DNA from 4 places in the Gordonia sp. SMJS1 genome. Region 3 is predicted to be linked to each of the others. Evidence: predicted binding sites of a transcription regulator. Region 3 holds the regulator's gene; each other region holds the start of a gene.
The links. The regulator LexA, encoded in region 3, represses DNA repair genes until DNA is damaged. The targets are predictions, from matches to a motif close to CGAACANNTGTTCG.
Positions count from the first base shown of each region.

Region 1: QAD21_RS03870 (HNH endonuclease signature motif containing protein) is a predicted target of LexA. The motif match lies at 4,013-4,026, and genes of this name have one in related genera.
Region 2: QAD21_RS04245 (HNH endonuclease signature motif containing protein) is a predicted target of LexA. The motif match lies at 3,013-3,026, and genes of this name have one in related genera.
Region 4: QAD21_RS01425 (HNH endonuclease signature motif containing protein) is a predicted target of LexA. The motif match lies at 2,021-2,034, and genes of this name have one in related genera.

Region 1 covers NZ_CP123381.1:824,950-830,689, forward strand. Annotated here, with positions in the region: gene QAD21_RS03860 (aldehyde dehydrogenase family protein) at 1-104, opposite strand, end outside; partial or broken gene betT (choline BCCT transporter BetT) at 101-2,289, opposite strand; gene QAD21_RS03870 (HNH endonuclease signature motif containing protein) at 2,363-3,985, opposite strand; gene QAD21_RS03875 (ATP-dependent Clp protease ATP-binding subunit) at 4,618-5,740, shown strand, end outside.
Region 2 covers NZ_CP123381.1:906,957-912,696, reverse strand. Annotated here, with positions in the region: gene purF (amidophosphoribosyltransferase) at 1-381, opposite strand, end outside; gene QAD21_RS04260 (sterol carrier family protein) at 533-940, opposite strand; gene QAD21_RS04255 (glutamate--cysteine ligase) at 996-2,504, shown strand; gene ykgO (type B 50S ribosomal protein L36) at 2,570-2,692, shown strand; gene QAD21_RS04245 (HNH endonuclease signature motif containing protein) at 3,058-4,677, shown strand; gene QAD21_RS04240 (diacylglycerol kinase) at 4,721-5,740, opposite strand, start outside.
Region 3 covers NZ_CP123381.1:2,330,629-2,336,368, reverse strand. Annotated here, with positions in the region: partial or broken gene hrpA (ATP-dependent RNA helicase HrpA) at 1-2,427, shown strand, start outside; gene nrdR (transcriptional regulator NrdR) at 2,401-2,901, opposite strand; gene QAD21_RS10670 (LysM peptidoglycan-binding domain-containing protein) at 3,001-3,540, opposite strand; gene lexA (transcriptional repressor LexA) at 3,765-4,469, shown strand; gene QAD21_RS10660 (putative PEP-binding protein) at 4,447-5,740, opposite strand, start outside.
Region 4 covers NZ_CP123381.1:318,508-324,247, reverse strand. Annotated here, with positions in the region: gene QAD21_RS01430 (arabinosyltransferase domain-containing protein) at 1-231, shown strand, start outside; gene QAD21_RS01425 (HNH endonuclease signature motif containing protein) at 287-1,990, opposite strand; gene QAD21_RS01420 (arabinosyltransferase domain-containing protein) at 2,433-5,740, shown strand, end outside.

The sequences.
Region 1 (5,740 bases), 1.5 Mb from region 3:
GCCACCACGCCGACGACTGAGTTGTTTGCGGGACACCGGATCTCGCGGGTCTCGCCGGAAGCGGAGGGCCGCCAGCGGCCGCCGATGTAGAGGGTCTCGCTCATCGAGCCGGTGCTCCTTCGGAACTGCTGTCGGGAATGTCCGTGTCGCTGTCGGGCACGGTACCGTCGCCGGCGGCTGCATCGGGTCCGGGGTCGTGGTGATCACCGGCTGCATCCCGCAGATGCAGGTAGCCGAGATGGCGTTCGTACTGGTCGAGGATGTCACCGATGATCTGGTCGCGGGTGTACCCGGTGAGCGAGTAGCCCTGGGACCCCTCGGTGAGATACACCTCGCACCGGAAGTATCGATCGTCGGATCGCTGGGTCCGGACCGCGTACGTCGGGGTCGGCGCCGAGACCGGCCAGACGCAGTACTCGAACCGGGGGACCTCGGCGAGTTCGACGATCAGGCGCGGCGACGGCAGCCCTTCGTTCTCGGCCGACTCGTCGACCGTCGCGGTGATCCCCTCCCGGCCGAATTGTTCGGCGACCTCGGTCATGGCCGGTACGACGTTGGCTTCGATGAACTTCCGGGTCGCAACCGGCCGGGGAAGCGCAGGGTGCCGATGAGTCGCTGTCGCCAGCTGCCGTGTTCCGTCGGGCCGCGCCCGACGGCGATCACCTTGGGCAGCGTCGTCCGGAAGCTGTCGAGTTTCACCGACTCGTTGCGGACGGCACGGAGCAGTGAGATGCCGATGAGCCCGAGGACGAAGGAGAACGGCAGGCCCATGATCACCGTCGCGGCCTGCAGGGTGAGGATGGACCCGTCGCCGCCGCCGGCGAACAGCATCGACAGGGTCAGCAGACCGATCGCCACCGACCAGAAGATACGAAGCGACCGTGTGCAATCGGCCATCGGGTCGTCGAGGCGGCTGGTGAAATTGCCCATCACGAGCGAGCCGGAGTCGGCGCTGGTCACGTAGAACAGCAGGCCGGTGATGGTTGCGATCCCGATGAGCAGCGTCGAACCCGGGTACTGATCGAGCAGCGAATAGAACCCGGCCTCGGGTGTGGAGGCCGTCGTCTCGGCGAAATCCGCATCGCCGCGGGCCACCTGCAGGGCACTGTTCCCGAAGATCGAGATCCACACCAGGATGAAGCTGAACGGGACCACCAGCACGCCGAAGATGAACTGCCGCAACGTGCGTCCGCGCGAGATGCGGGCGAGGAAGAGTCCGACGAACGGCGCCCAGGCCACCCACCACGCCCAGAAGAACAGGGTCCAGCCGTCGACGAAGGCGCGGGCGTCGTTGCCGGGCGGCGGGTTCATCTGGTCCCAGGCGAAGGTGTCGAGTGTCCGGTCGGCAAATGTGGACACATAGTCGCCCGCGTTCTGGACGAGCCCGTTGAGCAGGAAGTCCGCGTCTTTGGCGACCGTGATGTATATGAGCAGGCAGATGGCCAGGATGACGTTGATCTCGGAGAGGCGTCGAATGCCCCTGTCGACACCAGAGGTCGCAGACGCGGTCGCGATCACCACAGCCAGGACGATCAGGCCGATCTGGGCCGCCTTGCCCTGCTCGATCCCGAAGATCTCGTTCAGCCCGAAGTTGAGCTGGACGACCCCGATCCCCAGTGAGGTGGCGATGCCGAAGATGGTGCCGAGGACGGCCGCGACGTCGATCGCGTCGCCCCAGCGGCCTTCGACACGTTTGCCGAAGATCGGGTAGAGCGCTGCCCGGATCGTCAGCGGGAGATTGTGCCGGAAGGCGAAATACGCGAGTGCGCCACCCATGAGCGCGTACATCGCCCAGCCGGTCACGCCGTAGTGGAAGACCGTCCAGGTGACCGCCTCACGTGCCGCTTCGTTGGTCTCCCCGGCCCCGGTCGGCGGGTTGAGGAAGTGGGTCACGGGTTCGGCGACCGAGAAGAACATCAGATCGATGCCGATGCCCGCGGCGAACAGCATCGACGTCCAGGTGAAGAGGCTGTACTCCGGACGCGATTCCTCCGGTCCGAGCCGGTAGCGCCCGTACTTGCTGAGGCCGAGGAACACCACGAGACCAACGATGGCGGTGGCGAGGATGAAGTACCACCAGCCGAACCAGCGGGTGATGAAGTCGCGTACGTCGTTGATCGTCGACTCGGCCGCTGCCGGTGCCGCCAGCGCCCAGACGGCGAAGGCGACCACGATGACAGCCGAGGCTATGAAGACGGTCAGATTGACCCGGCGCGTGGGCAATCGCCGCTCGCCGGTCTTGGTCTCGGCATGGACCGACGTGGACGGTCGAGCGGCGTCATCACTCATGGACCACGACGCTAGTCCGATCGCCGATGGGGCGGACCGTTTGGACGGATCCGTGTGAGTTGTTCTACCCGGTTCAGTGGGTGGCGAGTAGCTCCATCAGGTGTGCTTCGACGAGGGAGGGGCGGACCTGTCGTCGGCCGGGTCGGGGTGGTCGGACGTCGATGACGTGGCTGATCGTCGCCCATGAGCGGCGTGCGTCGTCGTGGGTGTGGCCGTCTGGGCGTGGTTGATCGCCGGGCCGGGTTGGTGGTCCGTGGATCTCGTCGCGCACGGTGTTCAGATGTTGTGCGAACCGCCTGGGTATGTCGGGTCGACGGTTGAGGCGTTCGGGGTTGGGTGGCGCCCCGGGTTCAGCATTCAACCGCCACATGCAGCGACCTTCGTCGGGCCCGGACCGGACGATGCGGGTGGTGTACTGCCCGGGCTTGTCGCCGACCATGCGGTTGTGGCGTGGGCACGCCGGGGCGAGGTCGTCGATGTCGGTGAGACCACCCTTGGCCCAGTCCTTCTGGGCGTGATGCATGTCGACGTGGGTGGCGGGCTGATCACACCCGGGTGCCGAGCACACTTCGCCGTCGGGGCGGGCGAACGAGACGAGGCGTTGTTCGCGCGTGGCGAGACGTTTCCCCCTACCGAAGTGCAGCGGCACGGTGGTGTGGTCTTTGAAGATCGCCAACCACGGTTGGATGTCGGCGGCCATTGCGATCAGGTCCGGGATGGGCAGCAGGGTGCCGGTGGCGGTGGTCGCGAGGCCGGCTTCACGAATCAGATCAGCGAGGTCGGCTTTGATGATCAGCTGCATCGGCAGCCCACGATGCGTGGTGCCGAGAGTGCCGTCAGCAAATTTGGCGGCCAGTGCGGCGTCGAGGGCGTCGTGATTGGTCTGGGCGGGGGTGCGGCCGTCGCGGTCGGCGGCGGCTGTCAGGGTGTCGGGGTCGGCGGTGCCGGCCGGTCCGCAGGGCGACTGTGGGTCGTCGGGGTTGTTGAGTCCGGGTTTGCCCCAGACGGCGAACATCATCGTCAGCCGGGCGTGGAGTTCGGGAGTTAGGGTGCCGGAGATGGTGGCGGTGCCATCGGCGCGTTGCCGGCCGATCCACAGGCCGCGGCGCCGTTTCTGGTCCGAATCGTCGGCGAGGGTGCCGTCGGGGTCGAGGTGAGCGAGCAGCCGGGCACCGAGTTGGGTGATGTCAGCAGGCGTGTGGTCGACGGCGATCTCGGCCATCTGTCGTTCGGCGGCGACCTTGATGTCGTGGTCGACGGCTACCGGGATGCGGTCGAGGACATCCAGGGTGGCCTGCACGTGCCCGGAGCCAACAGCTCCCACAGCGAACGCCTCGGCCAGCGTGGGGTGTTCGGGCTCCAGAATGTCGCCGCCCAGGCTGGTCCGGTGGGAGGTGGCATCCATCTGTATTCGGCGCCGCACCGGGTTGGACACCCGCAGCCGGTGGGTCATGAACTGCATGAGTGTCCTGCAGCCTGCCTTGCGGGGGAGGTCGCGGGCCTCGACCTGATCGATCTGCCGGTCACCGGCCACGGTCAGCCGGGCGATCGCTTTCTCGGTGTCGGCCGCCAGATCGGCCAACTCGGTATCGGTGCACGGCGCCAGGTCCACGGTCTGTAGTTCGTCGAGGATGCGGTGGAGGTCGGCCACCAGCTCGACGGCACGTGGTTGCGCCGTGGTGGTTTCGTCAGACATGGTCACCTCCCCCGAGTACCGTTGCTGCGAATGTACGTTCGAGTGTACACGGCCATCGGTCGCCGTCAATACCAAAAATGTTGTCGTGCAACAGAACTGAGCGCCTACATCTTGTCGGTGTCGTGTGATAGGCGTCCGCCGCGTGTCGTGGCCGTGCTCGCCGTGTACCGGGCCGTACCCGGATGCACCCTGCTGCTCGTTGGTGTGCGACGGTCGCAGTCAAGCGAGGGCCAGATCTACCGAGGCCCGGCAGCGGCCCGGGTGGTCCCCATTCGCCTCCTGTGGTCTCGTCGGCCGGCGGTTTCCGCGATACCCGGCTGCTGTCGGGCACAACGCGGGCGCCGCGTCGCGGGTCCCAGCGCCCGGTGGGGGCGCATCCCGGGCCGTCGGCGGCCCGTTCGCTCTCGGCGTAGACGGCGGGGAACACAGCCCCGGCCTGCGCAGTTGTACTGGGCACATCCCCGCCGCAACGGGGGATCCATGCACTCTGCGCAGGCGTTAACTGCAGGTGCACCCCAGACGACCTCTAGAGTGGAAGCAGGCTGGTCGTCGTCTATCCGCACCGGTTGTCCTCCGGGACCTCCGAGGTGGTCTCCGCGGCGGCCGGGGCGCTAGCAATGTGAGGGAGAACAATGTTCGAACGGTTCACCGACCGCGCGCGTCGGGTTGTGGTTCTGGCCCAAGAAGAAGCGCGCATGCTCAACCACAACTACATCGGTACCGAGCACATCCTCCTCGGCCTCATCCACGAGGGCGAGGGCGTGGCGGCCAAGGCGCTCGAGTCGCTCGGGATCTCGCTCGAAGGGGTTCGCAGCCAGGTCGAGGAGATCATCGGCCAGGGTCAGCAGGCGCCGTCGGGACACATCCCGTTCACCCCGCGTGCCAAGAAGGTGCTGGAGCTCTCGCTGCGCGAGGCCCTGCAGCTCGGCCACAACTACATCGGTACCGAGCACATCCTGCTCGGCCTGATCCGCGAGGGCGAGGGCGTCGCTGCCCAGGTGCTGGTGAAGCTCGGCGCCGACCTCAACCGGGTCCGCCAGCAGGTCATCCAGCTCCTCAGCGGATACCAGGGCAAGGAGCCGCAGGAGGCGGGCACCGGCGGTCGCAGCAGCGAGTCCGGCACCCCGTCGACCTCGCTGGTCCTCGACCAGTTCGGTCGTAACCTGACCGCCGCGGCCTCCGAGGGCAAGCTCGACCCGGTCATCGGCCGGGAGAAGGAAATCGAGCGGGTCATGCAGGTGCTCAGCCGCCGCACCAAGAACAACCCGGTGCTGATCGGTGAGCCCGGCGTCGGCAAGACCGCCGTCGTCGAGGGCCTGGCTCAGGCCATCGTCAACGGCAAGGTCCCCGAGACCCTCAAGGACAAGCAGCTCTACACCCTCGACCTCGGTTCGCTGGTCGCGGGCAGCCGCTACCGCGGTGACTTCGAGGAACGCCTCAAGAAGGTGCTCAAGGAGATCAACACCCGCGGCGACATCATCCTGTTCATCGACGAGTTGCACACGCTCGTCGGCGCAGGTGCCGCCGAGGGCGCCATCGACGCCGCCAGCATCCTCAAGCCGAAGCTGGCCCGCGGCGAGTTGCAGACCATCGGCGCGACGACCCTCGACGAGTACCGCAAGTACATCGAGAAGGACGCCGCACTCGAGCGTCGCTTCCAGCCCGTGCAGGTGGGCGAGCCGTCTGTCGAGCACACCATCGAGATCCTCAAGGGCCTGCGCGACCGGTACGAGTCGCACCACCGCGTCTCGATCA
Region 2 (5,740 bases), 1.4 Mb from region 3:
CTCCCAGGTCGTCGAGCCGGTGGTGGAGTACCGGCAGTGGCCGATCGCCACATGCCCGCTCATCGCACCCAGGGTCTGCTCGTCGAAGACCTGGCTGACGAGTCCGAGGTCCTTGAACACGACCACCTGGCTGCCGTCGCCGACGGCGATGCCCGCGGCTTCCTGGCCGCGGTGCTGCAGGGCGTAGAGGCCGTAGTAACTCAGCTTGGCGACGTCCTCGCCGGGCGCCCAGACACCGAAGACACCGCATTCCTCACGCGGTTCGTTCTCGAGATCGTCCAGCGGGGCCGGATTGATCGCACCCGAGCCGCGTGCGGAGCATCCGCCCGCCGGCGTCGTGGCAGCGAGCAGGTTCATGTGGGCGATCGAATGATCAGGCATCGACTAGCTCCCTGGGGCTGCGAATCGGTCCGTCGAGTGGGCTGGGAGACACGCGTGAGTTTACGGGTCGGTCGGCTCCCGATGCGAATCTTCCAGCGGTGTCGACCGGCGGGTCATTCCCGACGCCCCGGTCGAGTGATGCATCACACTCCTACTCCCGGTCGCCCGGCGGGCCGATCGGGATGAGCGGCAGCAGGTCGGCGATGAGTGCCGCGCGATGCCCGGACGCATCCACCAGGCCCGCGGCGAGGGCGTCGTCGTAGGTGAGGACACCGGTGACGAGGAGCAGCCAGGTCCGCGGCGCCATCTCGACGACGTTCGGCGGCGTTCCGCGGGTGTGACGGGGACCTTCGATGCACTGGACCGCGACGAACGGGGGCATCCGGACCTCGACCGAGTTCCCGGGGGCGAGCTGCTCGAGTGTCCGGGCCGATCGACGGACGGCGTCGGCGAGGGCGGCGCGTCCCGGGGTCGGCACGGTCGGGTCGACGAGCCAGTCCGAGACGGCCAGCACCGCGGCCCGGACCTCGGCGGGGTCCACTCTCCTGCGTGGTGGCACCCGGCCATCTTCGCAAGGGGGTTCGCGCCGATGCGGATCGGGCAGTATTGACCGCATGGGAGCCGAGGTGTCCAAACAGCAGTTCACCGGCGAGGACCGGGTTCGTTTCCGGCGTCAGGTGGGTCGCGGCACGGAAGCGATCGCGCGGATGCTCGCCGACGGGCTGTTCACCGATCAGGGCCGTCCGCCGAAGCCGTTGCTCGGCATGGAGGTCGAACTGAACCTCGTCGACGAGGACATGCAACCCGCGATGGCGAACGCCGCCGTCCTCGAGGCGATCGCCGATCCGGACTATCAGACCGAACTCGGCCAGTTCAACATCGAGATCAACGTCTCGCCGCGACCGTTCACGACCGACGATACGATCTCGCTCGAGCAGGCGTTGCGGACGTCGCTCAACCGGGCCGAGCAGCGGGCCGCACAGACGTCGAGCCACCTGGTCATGATCGGCATGTTGCCGACACTGAAGTCCGAACACTTCGCGCATCACTGGATCTCGGCGAACCCGCGCTACGACCTGCTGAACGAGCAGATCTTCGCCGCCCGCGGCGAGGATCTCGAGATCGACATCACCGGCGTCCCGCTGACCGATGGACACCACACCGAGCACCTGCGCACCTCGACCGATTCGATCCTGCCCGAGGCGGCCTGCACCTCACTACAGCTTCACTTGCGGGTGGCGCCGGAAGACTTCGCCTCGCACTGGAATGCGGCACAGGCCATCGCCGGGGTGCAGGTCGCCCTGGCCGGGAACTCGCCCTTCCTCGCCGAGACCGCGTTGTGGCACGAGAGCCGCATCCCGGTCTTCGAACAGGCCACCGACACCCGGCCGCTGGAGCTGAAGAACCAGGGTGTCCGGCCGCGAGTGTGGTTCGGAGAGCGGTGGATCAACACGATCTTCGACCTCTTCGAGGAGAACACGCGCTATTTCCCCGCGCTCCTCCCCGTCTGCACCGACACCGACCCGCTCGCCGAGCTCGACGACGGACGCATCCCCACCCTCGACGAACTGCGTCTGCACAACGGGACCGTCTACCGCTGGAACCGTCCGGTCTACGACATCCACGAGGGACAGGCCCACCTGCGCGTCGAGAACCGCGTGCTGCCCGCCGGTCCCACGGTCGTCGACACGATGGCCAACGCCGCGTTCTACTACGGCGTCGTCCGGGGCCTCGTCGAATCCGACCGGCCGCTGTGGTCGCGGATGTCGTTCAACGCCGCCGCCGAGAACCTGCAGTCCGGCGCCCGCACCGGCATGGAGTCGCAGCTCTACTGGCCCGACGTCGGCTGGGTGCGACCCGACGAACTCGTCCTGCGCCGGCTGCTCGTGCTCGCCGAGGACGGTTTGCAGCGGTTCGGCGTCTCCGACAAGGCCCGCAAGCGCTACCTGTCGGTCATCGAGGGCCGCTGCATCTCCCGCCAGACGGGATCGGTCTGGCAACGCCAGGCGGTCGCGGCCCGCGAACGCGCGGGCGAGAGCCGGACACAGGCGCTGCACGGGATGCTCCGCGACTACGTCACCCAGATGCACGAGGGCGAGCCGGTGCACACCTGGGAGGTCTGACACCCGCCTCGGCGCTCGTCGACGGACCTGCTTTAATGGAAACAATTTCCATTAAGGAGGCTCCGTTGAAGGTCCGTGCATCCATCCGGTCGTTGAAGAACCAACCCGGTTCACAAGTGGTCAAGCGCAAGGGGCGCATCTACGTGATCAACAAGGGCAACCCCAGATTCAAGGCGCGCCAGGGCTGATCGTCGAGCACTCGCCGCCCAGAATGCTATCGTCGCGGCCGAGCAACTCCGCTGGAAACGACATTCGTGCTGCGACTGCAGCATCAGGGTCCCCGCGTCGACGGGCGGCGTCGAGTAGTCACACAGACGGCAGGAACTGCGCGCTCAACTCGAGGCGCGGCCTGCCGTCGTGGCGATGATGCCGCCCGACCCAGACAACGTGGTCGTCGTCCCGCGAGATCCTACCGGCGCCCACCGACAAGTTCCCGCAACGCAATGACTCTGATTCATATTGCCGGGCAATTGTTTTCGTGGCTAGACCCGCCGGACTCGTGTACACTCGAACGTACATTCGCTGCAACGGTTCTCGGGGGGAGGTCACCGTCATGTCCGGCATCACACACACCGACGACGCGTCCGTGCCGGCTCCCCGGGTGGTCGAGTTGGTGGCTGATCTGCATCGCACCCTGGACAAACTGCAGTCGGTGGATTTGTCGCCGTGTACCGATGCCGAACTGGCCGAGGTGGCCGCGGAGACCGAACGCGCCATCGCGCGTCTGACCGTCGCCGGAGACCGGCAGATCGATCAGGTCGAGGCCCGCGACCTGCCCCGCAAGGCCGGCTGCCGCACCCTGATGCAGTTCATGACACATCGGCTACGGGTGTCGAACCCGATGCGCCGCCGTAAGCAGATGGACGCCACCGCCCACCGGACCAGCCTCGGCGGCGAGGTCCTCCCACCCGAATACCCCTGCCTCGCCGAATCTTTCGCACAAGGCGCAGTCGGCACCGCCCACGTACAAGCCACCCTCGACGTCCTCGACCGCATCCCGGGCACCATCGACCACGACATCAAGGTCGCCGCCGAACGACAGATGGCCGAGATCGCCGAAGCCCACACCCCCGCCGAGATCACCCAACTCGGTGCCCGCCTGCTTGCCCACCTCGACCCCGACGGCACACTGACCGACGACACCGACCAGAAACGACGCCGCGGCCTGTGGATCGGTCGGCAACGCGCCGATGGCACCGCCAAGATCTCCGGCACCCTGACACCCGCACTCGCCGCCCGACTCACCATGATGTTCGCCGTCTGGGGCAAACCCGGACTCAACAACCCCGACGACCCCGCCTCACCCAGCGGACCGGCCGGAGCCGCCGACCCCGAAGCCCTCACAGCCGCAGCCGACCGCGACGGCCGCACCCTCGCCCAGACGAATCACGACGCCCTCGACGCCGCCCTGGCCGCAGGCTTCGCCGACGGGACTCTCGGCACCTCGCACCGAGGCCTGCCCGTGCAACTGATCGTCAAAGCCGACCTCGGGGACCTGATCCGAGAAGCCGGACTCGCCACCACCGCCACCGGCACCCTGCTGCCCATCCGGGACCTGATCGCGATGGCCGGTGAGGTCCAGCCGTGGTTGGCGATCTTCAAAGACGCCACCACCGTCCCCCTACATTTCGGGCGCGGCAAACGCCTCGCGACCCGCGAACAACGCCTCGTCTCGTTCGCCCGCCCTGACGGGGAGGTGTGCTCGGCTCCCGGTTGCGATCAGCCCGCCACCCAGGTCGACATGCATCACGCCCAGAAGGACTGGGCCAAAGGCGGTCTCACCGACATCGACGACCTCGCACCGGCCTGTCCCCGACACAACCGGATGGTCGGCGACCAGCCCGGCCAATACACAACACGGGTAGTCCGCGACGGACCCGACGAAGGCCGCTGCGCCTGGCGACTCAACGCCGAACCCGGCGCGCCACCCAACCCCGAACACATCAACCGCCGACCCGACATACCCAAGCGGTTGCAGGCCCACCTAGAACAGGTGCGGCGAGAGATCCACGGACGCACCACGTCCGGCGATGAGCCACGCCCACATGACGCGCGCCGATCATGGTTGAAAACCAGCCACGTCATCGACGTCCGACCACCCCGCCCAGGACCACGCACACCCAGGCCGTCCCTCGTCGAAGCACACCTCATGGAGTTACTCGCCAGTCGATGACTCGCGCCTGTCGGATCACATCGCCCGCCGTCGTCGAGCGCGGCTACTTCTGCACGAAGAGCCCCCGACCCGTCACGAGCGGGAGGTCGAGCGCGGTGACCAGGCCGGGTTTCGCATCGACAACCGCCGCAACGGAATTGACTAGACGCATCGCGGTGACGATCATGCCGGAGACGTTGTGGTCGCCGTTCTCGCCGTGATGCCCGAACTCGACGGTCATCTCGGGTTCTCCGGAGATGCTGATGCGATAGCAACCGTCGCCCTCGTGCGGGGTAGGCCAGTCCGGGCATTGGTCGGGATGGGTGCGCGTGTAGTGCTCCAGCACAACGCGATCCACGCCGTCGACCTGGCCGACGACCTCGAAGCGCACCGCGGCCATCGTGCCCTCGGGGATCTCGACGGAGACCGTGGAGTAGTCACGATCGGCCGCCACCCGATCGACGCGTTCGACAAGCGGCTCGTCGAGCACGAGGTCGAGGCCCGCGGCGATCTGTCGCACGACACTCCCCCACCCCATCGACAGGATGCCCGGCGCGAACAGCAGCGGCGTGGCGTCCAGTGGTTGCCCGAAGCCGAACAGGTCTCGCATGACGACCGGCTGGTAGTAGGTCGAGTAGTCGGCGATCTCCTGACAGCGGATCTCGTCGATGCGCTGGGAGAGACTCGTCATCGCCAGCGGCAGTGCGTCATTCGCGAAACCCGGGTCGATGCCGTTGACGTGGAGGCTCGCGCCACCCGCCGCACCCGCGGCGGCGATCCGATCCAGCAGCGAGTCGGGCAGGATGCCATGGGGGAACTGCAGGACCACCGGTCCGCTCGACACCACGTTGATCCCGTTCTCCACGAAGTGGATGAGGTCCTCGATCGACTCCAGCACGCGGTCGTCGGTCATCGCGGTGTGCACGATGCAGTCGGGTTTCAGGGCGATCAGCGCGTCGCGGTCGCCGGTCGCCGCGACACCCAGCTCACGGTCGAGCCCGGCGAGTTCGCCGGCATCCTTGCCGACCTTGGCGGGGTCGGACACCCACACACCCACGAGTTCGAGGTCGGGCCGGGCGTCGAT
Region 3 (5,740 bases):
CCGGTCGATGTCGCGGATCCCGGTCGATCCCCGGGTCGCCCGGATGCTCATCGCCGGACACGAACTGGGTTGTCTCGACCACCTTCTCGTGATCGCCGCCGCGATGTCGCTCCCCGATCCACGGGAACGGCCGGCCGAGCACCGGGAGGCCGCCGACGCCCAGCACCGGCGCTTCGTCGTCCCGCAGTCGGACTTCCTGTCCTACGTGGAGCTGTGGCGGTACCTCGGCGAACAGCGCAAGGAGTTGTCCGGCAGCCGCTTTCGGCGCATGTGTGAGCGCGAGTACCTCCACTTCCTGCGCATCCGGGAGTGGCAGGACCTCCACCGGCAGCTGACCGAGATCGTCAAGAACCTCGACTGGTCGGTCGCGCCCACCGAACTCGACGCCGACGCCGTCCACCGATCCATCCTGTCCGGGTTGCTCAGCAACATCGCCGCCCGCAACACCGAGGGCCGCGAGTTCACCGGTGCGCGCAACACCACGCTGATGATCTTCCCCGCTTCTCCGCTCGCCAAGAAGCCGCCCGCCTTCATCATGGCGGCCGAGGTCCTCGAGACGTCGCGCCTGTTCGCCCACACCGTCGCCGGGATCGATCCGCTGTGGGCCGAGAAACTCGCCGGGGATCTCGTGAAGCGCACCCACAGCGAGCCGCATTGGTCGGCGAAACGCGGAGCGGCGATGGCCTACGAACGCGTGACCCTCTACGGGGTCCCGCTCGTCGCCCGCCGGCGCGTCGACTACGGCCCCATCGACCCGGTGGTCTCCCGGGAGCTGTTCATCCGGCACGCTCTCGTCGAGGGCGATTGGCGGACGCAGCACGCCTTCTTCGACCGCAATCGCACGCTTCTCGAGGCCGCCTCGGACGTCGAGAACCGCACGCGCACCCGGGGTCTCGTGATCACCGAGGACCAGCTCTTCGAGTTCTACGACCAGCGGCTACCGTCCGACGTCACCTCGGCCCGGCACTTCGACACCTGGTGGAAGAAGGCCCGCCGGGCGAACCGGATCTGCTGGATCTGCGCCCCGAGGACGTCACGGGAGGCACCGACGTCGCCCCCACGGACTATCCCGGCGCCTGGCAGCAGGGCGACACCCGACTCGAACTGCGCTACCGGTTCGAACCGGGCGCACCCGACGACGGCGTCACCGTCGTGATCCCGCAGGCACTGCTCCCCCATGTCCGACCGGCCGGCTTCGACTGGTCGGTCCCGGGCATGCGCGCCGAACTGGCCACCGCACTGGTCAAGTCGCTGCCGAAACAGCTCCGCAAGAGCATGTCGCCCGCGCAGCGATTCGCCGAACTCGCGCTCGGCCGGCTCACCCCGCGCAAGGAGCCGCTCACCACCGGGCTGGCCCGCGAGCTCTCGGCGATCACCGGGATGCGGGTGACCGCGGGCGATTTCGACACCGACCGGGTACCGCCGCACCTGCGCATGCATTTCGCGGTGGCCGACGACTCCGGACGGATCGTCGCCCGCGCCGACTCGTTGCCCGAACTCCAGCAGACCGGAACGCCCGCGGCGCCGAAGACGGTGTCGCGCAACCTGTATAAGACCTGGACCGCCGATGGGATCGGCTCGCTCGCCGAGCAGACGACGGTCGATGTCGCGGGGCAGCGGCTGACCCGGTACCCGACGATCGACGTGGTCTCCGACGCGAAGGGCCACGCGCGCGGCGTTGTCGTCGTCGATGCGGCTAGCCCGGAGACACGGGACCGCCTCCTGCGACGCGGGATCGTCGCCCTCCTCGACCTCGCGATACCTCCGCTGCACAAGCGGATCGCCGGCTCGCTGAGTCCGGTCGAACGACTCGCCCTGAGCCAGAGCCCGTACTCGACCACCGAGGCACTGCTCGCCGACTGCACCCGACGGGCCATTCGGGACACGGTCGCCGACATCGACGACGCAGAGCTCGCCGCGGTTCGCTCACCACAATCCTTCTCGGCGCTGCTCGAACGGATCCGGCCACGGGTCGCCGCGGCCGCACCGGACTACTTCTCGCTGGCCGTCGCAGCCCTCGAACGGATGTCCCCGCTGCGGGCGGCGATCGACCGGCACGCCGGTTCGCTGGCTGCCGACGACGTCGCCGAACAGGTCGCCCACCTCGTGTTCGACGGATTCGTGGCGGCTACCGCGCGACGCCACCTGGAGAATCTGCCGCGCTATCTCGACGGCGCGCAAGCACGTCTGGAGGCACTACCCGCGTCCGCAGCACGCGACCAGGCCGGGGTGGCCGCCGTCGATCGCGTCGTCGAACGGTGGGCCCAACGCCTCGAACAGGTACCCGAGCACCGGCGGGCGGTGGTCGACGACGAAGCGCAGTGGCTCGTCGAGGAGTTGCGCGTGGGGCTGTTCGCCCAGCGTCTCGGCACCGCGTTCCCGGTGTCGGAGAAACGGGTCCTACGAGCTCTGGACCGACTCGGCTGACACGGGTTCGGCGAGCGCGCTCCCGGATCCCGATGCCGCCTTCAGGTCGTCGATCTCGCGCTGGAAGTCCTCCACCGAGTCGAACGACCGGTACACCGAGGCGAAGCGCAGATACGCCACCTCGTCGAGATCGCGGAGCGGGCCCAGGATGGCGAGTCCGACCTCGTTGCTGGGGATCTCGGCCGATCCACTGGCGCGCACCGTGTCCTCGACCTGCTGGGCGAGCTGCGCGAGCGCGTCCTCGGCGACGTGGCGGCCCTGACAGGCTCGCCGCACGCCACGCATGACCTTCTCCCGGCTGAACGGCTCGGTCACGCCGTTGCGTTTGACCACCGCGAGCACGGCGCTCTCCACGGTCGAGAACCGGCGACCGCACTCAACACAGGAGCGACGGCGGCGGATGGCCTGCCCTTCATCTGCGACACGCGAGTCGATGACCTTGGTGTCGTCGTTCTTGCAGAAGGGGCAGCGCATCGTGTCCTCACGCAGGTCGCGGGACGCTGGAACGCACCCGAAGCGTGCGCCCCGCCGCTTGTCGGCCGGCCCCTGTGACATCGAGGATACCGCCCGGCCTCAGCGGTACCGGGGGGTGAGCAGGGGCTGGCCCACCTGCAGCGCGCTCGACCCCAGATCGTTCATCGCGACGATCTCGTCGATCACGACCTCGCGCGGCATCTCGGGTGCCACCCGGCCGGCGATCGAGCTGAGCGAGTCCCCCGAGCGCACATGGACGACCTCGGAACTCACGGCGGACGGTGTCAGCGAGTCCGAGTAATTCTGGCCGACGACACCGAACACCCACACGACGAACGCCAGCCCGACACCGGCGAGGAGCGCGACCGCGGTGCGGCGGCGGCGACGGAACACCGCCGCGTCGGGCCCGACCGGGCCACGTCCCCGGACCCCGACCGGAGAGCCACAGTGGGTACCGCCCACCCGCGGGGTCACCGGCGATGCCCCCCGCGGCCGGGTGCCGGCCGGCCGGTTGTCGACCGGTCGGCCGCCGTCGGACAGCGGGGCGCGGGTCCGGACGCGATCGGCGCGGTCGGTGCGCGGCCGGACGGCGTCGGGACGGTCGGTGCGGACGGGAGCGACGAGAGTGGCGGTGCGCATGGTGCCCTCCGGTGTTCGGGTGTCTGGGATCGTGCGGGTGTGGTGGTCGGTGTTCGAACATCGATCAGATGTTCGATGCACTGATGTTCGAATTTGTAGCACGACGTCCCGACAAAGTCTCGCGACACATCGAACAAATGTTTGAGGTGCCGGTCGCACTCCGCTAGGCTCGGACCCGGCGCAAGCCATCTACCAGCACGTTCCGAAGACGAGAGGAACCGAACATGAGTGACACCGGCGATAGGCGCGGCCGAGCGCGGGGCGCCGACGACGAGGCCCCGTTCGACGCCGCCGCCGCCGAGGCCTCACTCACCCCGCGACAGGCCGGGGTCCTGGAGGTGATCCGCCGCTCGGTGCGCGAGCGCGGTTATCCGCCGAGCATCCGGGAGATCGGCGACGAGGTCGGCCTGGCCTCGACGTCATCGGTGGCCCATCAGTTGCGGACGCTGGAACGCAAGGGGCTGCTCAAGCGCGACGCGAACCGTCCCCGTGCGGTCAACATCGCCCCGAGTGACACCCCGTCGCCGGACACCCCGACGGCCGGCCAGCTTCCCGAGCCGACCTTCGTGCCGGTTCTCGGCCGTATCGCGGCCGGCGGTCCGATCCTGGCCGAGGAGGCCGTCGAGGACGTCTTCCCACTGCCCCGTGAGCTCGTCGGCGAGGGATCGCTCTTCCTGTTGCGCGTCGTCGGCGAGTCGATGATCGACGCCGCGATCTGCGACGGCGACTGGGTCGTGGTCCGGCAGCAGAACGTCGCCGACAACGGCGACATCGTCGCGGCCATGATCGACGGCGAGGCCACCGTGAAGACCTTCAAGCGTCAGGGCCCGAACGTCTGGCTCATGCCGCACAACGAACTGTTCGATCCGATCCCGGGCAACGATGCCGTCATCCTCGGCAAGGTCGTCACCGTGATGCGGCGAGTCTGACCTCTCCACCGACCGAACCGTCGAGCACCGCCGCGGCCGCCTCGCGCGCCGCGGCGGGATCCGAGGTGGACAGGGCAGCCTCGGCGGCGGCCCGGCAGTCCGGTGCGGACACCTCGCCGAGCCGGGCCCCCACGGCCGCCGCAGCAGCCGGCGCGCTGGACAGCGAGGTGACCCCGAGACCGACGAGCACGCAGGCGAGGTTCGGATCGGCGGCGGCCTCGCCGCACACCCCGACCGGCTTTCCCTGACGTGCACCCGCTGCCGCGACACCCGCGATGAGGCTCAACACGGCCGGTTGCCACGGGTCGGTCAGTCCGGCGAGATCGGCCGACATCCGGTCGGCCGCCATCGTGTACTGGGTCAGATCGTTGGTGCCGATGGACACGAAGTCCACCTCGGCGAGGACGGCTTCGGCCAGGATCGCCGCCGCGGGCACCTCGATCATCACCCCGGCGACCAGACCACGGCCGCGGACCTCGGCGGCGAAGGTGCGCGCCTCCGCCGGCGAGGCGATCATCGGCGCCATGACCCACGGCGCGACGGCCGACCCCGACGCGGCCTGCGCGATCGCGTCGAGCTGATGCGCGCGGATCTCGGGGTGCGCCAGCGCGATCCGATCGCCCCGCACGCCGAGCGCTGGGTTCGATTCGTCGGGATGGGTCACGAACCGGAGCGGTTTGTCGGACCCGGCGTCGAGGGTGCGGATGACCACCTTCTGCCCGTCGAACGCATCGAGCACCTCCCGGTAGATCGCGGCCTGCTCGTCCACCGACGGTTCGTCGGCACGCTCGAGGAACGCGAGTTCGGTGCGGAAGAGCCCGACGCCCTCGACGGGGTACCCGGCCGCGGCGCGTGCCGACGATCCGTCGGCGACGTTGGCGAGCACCGCCACGGCCACCCCGTCGGCGGTCTGCCCCGGACCGGTCCAGCCGGCGACGAGTGCGGCATGCCGCCGATCCTCGTCGACGCGAGCCCGGGCCGCCTCCGCATCGGGCTCCACCTCGATCCGCCCGGTGCTGCCGTCGACGAGAACGGTTGTGCCGGGCTCGATCTCGTCCAGGTCGGCCACCGCCACCACGCACGGGATCCCCAGCTGGCGCGCGATGATCGCGGTGTGGCTGGTCGGTCCGCCGAGGCGGGTGACGAGGGCGATGGTGCTCGTGGGGTCGAGGCCCGCGGTGTCGGCGGGCGCGAGGTCGTCGGCGAGCAGGACCGACGGCACCTCCGGAGTGGGCACACCAGGTTCGGGTAGGCCGAGCAGTTCGGCGAGG
Region 4 (5,740 bases), 2.0 Mb from region 3:
GCAGCCGCGGTGTCGGCGTGGCAGAACCGCTTCGGCGGCGGCCCCCTCGGCTGGCTCGAGGTCTCCCAGCAGGCGACGGCGGTGCCGACCTATCTGATGGCCGACATCGGACGCGACTGGGGCGCCCTCGAACGCTACGAGCCATACGGCGACGTCGACACGCTCGCCGAGATCGAGACCGGCACCGCCACCCGCAGCGGACTGTGGAGTCCCGCGCCGTTGCGGCACTGACGGTTCGACGGCCCGGTCGCCGCGGTGGTAGTCGGCGCGGCGATCTGCTTTGCCGTCACCGGTGGTCGGTGAGTATGCGTGCGAGTTCTGCTTCGACCGGGGTCAGCGGTGGGCTGGTGAGGTGCTCCGGCGGTGTTCGCGGATGGACCAGTTCGCGATAAGCGAGTTCGAGACGGAGGCCGCGGTCGCCGTAGCCGACGGCGTCGGGGCGCCCGCTGCTCCCTGAGGAGCGCCCGGAGCTTGCGGAGGGCGCGTCACGAAGGGTCGGGCGTGACTCATCGCCGGGCCTGGTGGCAGGTCCGTGGATGTCGTTGCGCACGGTGTTCAGGTGTTCTGCGAACCGCCGGGGTATGTCGGGTCGGCGGTTGAGGCGCTCGGGGTTGGGCGGTGCGCCAGGTTCGGCGTTCAACCGCCACAGGCAGCGGCCTTCGTCGGGTCCGGACCGGGCGATGCGGGTGGTGTACTGCCCGGGCTGGTCACCGACCATCCGGTTATGTCGCGGGCAGGCCGGGGCGAGGTCGTCGATGTCGGTGAGACCGCCCTTGGCCCAATCCCTGTGGGCGTGATGCATGTCGACCTGGGTGGCGGGCTGATCACACCCGGGTGCCGAGCACACTTCCCCGTCGGGGCGGGCGAAAGAGACGAGGCGCTGTTCGCGGGTGGCCAGACGTCTGCCGCGCCCGAAGTGCAGCGGCACAGTGGTGGCGTCTTTGAAGATCGCCAACCACGGCTGGACGTCACCGGCCATCGCGATCAAGTCCCGGATGGGCAGCAGGGTTCCGGTGGCGGTGGTCGCGAGTCCGGCTTCGCGGACGAGGTCGCCGAGGTCGGCTTTGATGATCAGTTGGACGGGCAGGCCGCGGTGCGAGGTGCCGAGTGCGCCGTCGGCGAAACCTGCGGCGAGTGCAGCGTCGAGCGCGTCGTGATTGGACTGGGCGAGGGTGCGGCCGTCGCGGTCGGCTGCGGTGGCCAGGGCGTCGGGGTCGGCGGCACCGGCCGGCCCGCTGGGCGAGGCGGGGTCGTCGGGGTTGTTGAGTCCGGGTTTGCCCCACACGGCGAACATCATGGTGAGTCGGGCGGCGAGTGCGGGTGTCAGGGTGCCGGAGATCTTGGCGGTGCCATCGGCGCGTTGCCGACCGATCCACAGGCCGCGGCGTCGTTTCTGGTCGGTGTCGTCGGTCAGGGTGCCGTCGGGGTCGAGGTGGGCGAGCAGGCGGGCACCGAGTTGGGTGATCTCAGCGGGGGTGTGGTCGGTGGCGATCTCGGCCATCTGCCGCTCAGCGGCGACCTTGATGTCGTGGTCGACGGCGACCGGGATGCGGTCGAGGACATCCAATGCGGCCTGCACGTGCGCGGTGCCGACCGCGCCGTGTGCGAACGCTTCGGCGAGGCAGGGGTATTCGGGTGGGAGGACCTCGCCGCCGAGGCTGGTCCGGTGGGCGGTGGCGTCCATCTGCTTACGGCGGCGCATCGGGTTCGACACTCGTAGCTGGTGCGTCATGTACTGCATGAGGGTGCGGCAGCCGGCCTTGCGGGGCAGGTCGCGAGCGACGGCCTGATCGATCTGCCGGTCACCGGCAACGGTCAGACGAGCGATGGCGCGTTCGGTCTCCGCGGCCACCTCAGCGAGTTCGGCATCGGTACACGGCGACAGATCCACGGTCTGCAACTTGTCGAGGGTGCGGTGGAGATCGGCCACCAACTCGACCACACGAGGCGAAGGCGCGTCGGTGCCGACGACCTGCTGGGAATCGAACATGACGGTCACCTCCCCCGAGAACCCGTGCTGCGAATGTACGTTCGACTGTACACGAAAGAAGGGTAAACGGCAGCTCGAAATACGTTGTCCAACAGAATCTTTGCTGCGCGGAGTTGCCACCTTAAATTGTCGGTGGTTGCTGGTAGTCGTCCGCCGCGGCGAGAACTGTCTTTGCAGTGCGGAACCCTTCGTGACGCGCCCTCCGCAAGCTCCGGACGCTCCTCAGGGAGCAGGGGGTTGACGCGCCCTCCGCAAGCTCCGGCCGCCCCTCAGCAGCTGTGGCCTGACGGCCGTCGTGGACTGCGAAAGAACTGTTGTGCTCGGAGCGGGCCCACTTACTGCTCCCAGAGGGAGACCGGAGCCTGCGGAGGCCGTCACCAACCTCCAGAGCCGCGGGGTGGGCCCTAGGTACCCCGGGGGACGTCGCTTACGATGAGGCACCGTGCCTGTGACAGCCCCGACCTCGCCTGAGGATTCCGCCGAACCGTCCTCGTCGGGGCCGGAATCGTCGGGGCACGGGACCAGGATTTCCGCGGGCACCGCCCGGTGGATCGCGATCGTGGCGGGGATCGCCGGCATCGTGCTGTGTGCCCTCACCCCGCTGCTGCCGGTCAAGGCCGTCGACGCCGGTTTCGAGTGGCCGGCCGGGCAGGATCTGAACGCCGACACGTCGTCGGTGATGGCGCCGCTCATCGCGCAGACCCCGCAGACCCTCGACGCCCGCATTCCGTGCGCGACGCTGGCGTCGGCACCGGACGGCGTGGTCCTCGCCACGATGCCGACCAATGCACCACGCTCGAAGTCGTCGTCGCTGTGGGTCACCGCCACCGACGCCGCGATCACCGTGACCTTCCGGAACAGTCTCGCCGCGACCGCCTCCCGCGCCGACCTGAGCCGATGTTCGGACTTGCGCATCTTCTCCGCCCCCACCGGCCCGGGTGCGCAGTTCGTCGGGCTCGGCGAGTCGACGACCCTGCCGCCGGACCGCCGCCCGCAGGTCGACGGCATCTTCAGCAACCTCAGCCCGGAACAGGCACGCGACGCCGCTGGTAACGGCCTGCGCGTGCAGGTGGCCATCGACAACCGGTACGAGTCGTCCCCGTCGATCCTCAAGATCATCGTGATGGTGCTCGCCGCGCTGTCGGTACTCGTCGCCGTCGTCGCGCTCGGGCTGCTCGACCGCATCGGCGGGTACCACCGGCGGATCGGCGCGCGCACCCGCTCGTGGTGGCATTCACTGAAACCCCGGGCCAGCGACTTGGTCGTCACCGCGATCCTGCTGGTTTGGAGCGTCCTCGGGGCCGGTTCGCCCGACGACGGTTACATCCTCAACATGGGCCGTACCGCCGACGGTTTCGGCTACCTCGCCAACTACTACCGCTTCTACGGCATCCCCGAAGCACCGTTCGACTGGTACTACAGCTTCCTTGCGGCGTGGTCGTCGGTCTCGCCGTCGGTGCTGTGGATGCACATCCCGCAACTCGTCGCCGGACTCGTGTCGTGGTTCGTCCTGAGCCGGGTGCTGCTGCCACGCCTCGGCCCCGCGGTGCGGCGCAGTTCGTGGGCCATCTGGGCGGGCGCCCTGACGTTCACCGCGTTCTGGTTGCCGTTCTGCAGCGGCTTGCGCAGCGAGGGGATCATCGTCCTCGGTTCGCTACTGACCTGGTGGGCAGCGGAATACGCCATCGCGACCCGGCGGCTCCTGCCAGCGGCACTGGCCGCCCTCGTCGCGGGCTTCACCCTGGCGCTCGCCCCGCACGGCGTCGTCGGCGTGGCCATCCTGCTGGTGGCGGCCCGCTCACTGCTGCACATCCTCATCGACCGACGGAACCGGATGGACGGATCCCGCTGGGCGGCAACGCTCGCCCTCCTCGCGCCGATCGCCGCCGCCAGCATGGTGGTGCTCATCGTGGTGTTCCGCGATCAGACCCTGGCCACCGTCCTCGAAGCGATCAAGCTGCGCTACTCGGTCGGGCCGGTCATCTCCTGGCATCAGGAGTTCCTGCGGTACTACTTCATCTCGGTCGTCACCGACGACGGCGCCCTCACCCGTCGCGTACCGCTGCTCCTGCTGCTCGCCGGCCTGTTCGTCACGGTCGCGGTCATGTTGCGGCGCACGAGGATTCGCGGAGTCGACCCGGGACCCGTCTGGCGTCTCATCGGCGCCGTCGGGGTCACCCTCCTCCTGTTCGCGTTCACGCCGACCAAGTGGACCATCCAGTTCGGCGTGCTCGCCGGGCTGGCGGCGGCGATCGCGGCGGCGGCCACCGTCGCCGTGGCCCAGTCGGCGGCGCGTTCGGCGCGAAACCTGACGGTCTTCGTCTCCGGACTGTTGTTCGCGATGGCCGCCGCGATGGCCGGTTACAACTCGTGGCCGTTCCTCTACGAATACGGCATCTCCTGGTTCGACCGCGCCCCCGTCATCGCCGGCTACCAGGCGTCGACGCTGTTCCTCATCCTCGCCGTGATCGCGGCCGCGGTCGCGGTCTGGCAACACCTGCGGCTGGACTACGTGACCAATCGCGGTCTCGCACATGCCGACACCGGGCCCGGCGAGACCCGAGCCGATCGCCGACGGCTCTTTCTCGCCTCCTCACCACTGGCGGTGATCGCCGGTCTGCTGGTGATCGTGGAGTTACTGCTGTTCGCCAAAGCCGCGGTGACCCGGTATCCGGCGTCGACCGCACTCGCCGAGAACCTGAACACGCTGCGCGGCAACAGCTGTGGCCTCGCCGACGATGTCCTCGTCGAACTCGATCCCAACGCCGGCATGCTCACCCCGGCCGGCGGCGCCACCACGACGCAGGCGCTGCGCGGCGAGAACCCGGTCGGGTTCTCCCCGAACGGGATTCCCGACGACCTCCAGCCCGAGCCGGGTAGCCAGCGCCCCGGACAGATGAACGTGTCGGCGAGTATGGCCCGCCCGTTCGCGATCACCGGCGGGCTGGGCGCCGGGACCACCGGCGGGCGCGGACTGGAAACCGTGAACGGTTCCACCGCCAAGTTGCCGTACGGGCTCGACCCCGCCACCACGCCGGTCCTGGGCAGCTACGGGTATCCGGGCGAGGCCCGGCTCACGACCGGTTGGTACGACCTGCCCGCCGACCGCGCGGCGTCACCGCTGCTGGTGTTCAGCACCGCGGGCGCCGTCTCGACCATCGACACCTTCGGCGTACGCAACTTCGGGCAAAAGATGGTGGTGCAGTTCGGCCGCCCGGGTGCGGACGGGAACTTCGAACAGGTCGGCCCCGACATCCTGCCCATCGACCCCGGTCCCGTGATCCTGAACATGCCCTGGCGCAACATGCGCGTACCGATGTCGGCCGCCCCGCCGCGCGCGACCGTGATGCGATTGTCGCTGCAGGACAACAACCTCGGCGAGAAGCAGTTCATCGGGATCACCCCGCCGCGCGCACCGCAGTTGCAGACGCTGCAGGCGGTCGTCGGCTCGACGGCACCCACCCTCATCGACTTCGGGGTGGCGTCGCACTTCCCGTGCCAGCGGCCGATGGGTGTGTCCCACGGCGTCGCCCAGGTCCCGCAGTGGCGCATCCTGGGTGACTATCCGCTGACCAATTCCCAGTCCAAGACATGGCAGGCCGGCGTGGACGGCGGGTTGCTGGGGATCTCGGAGGCCGCCACGTCCGCGTCGGCGGTCTCGACGTACCTGCAGGACGACTGGGTGCGCGACTGGGGCGCACTGGAGAAGCTGACCCCGCTCGTGTCCGACGCACCGGATGCGCGGATCGA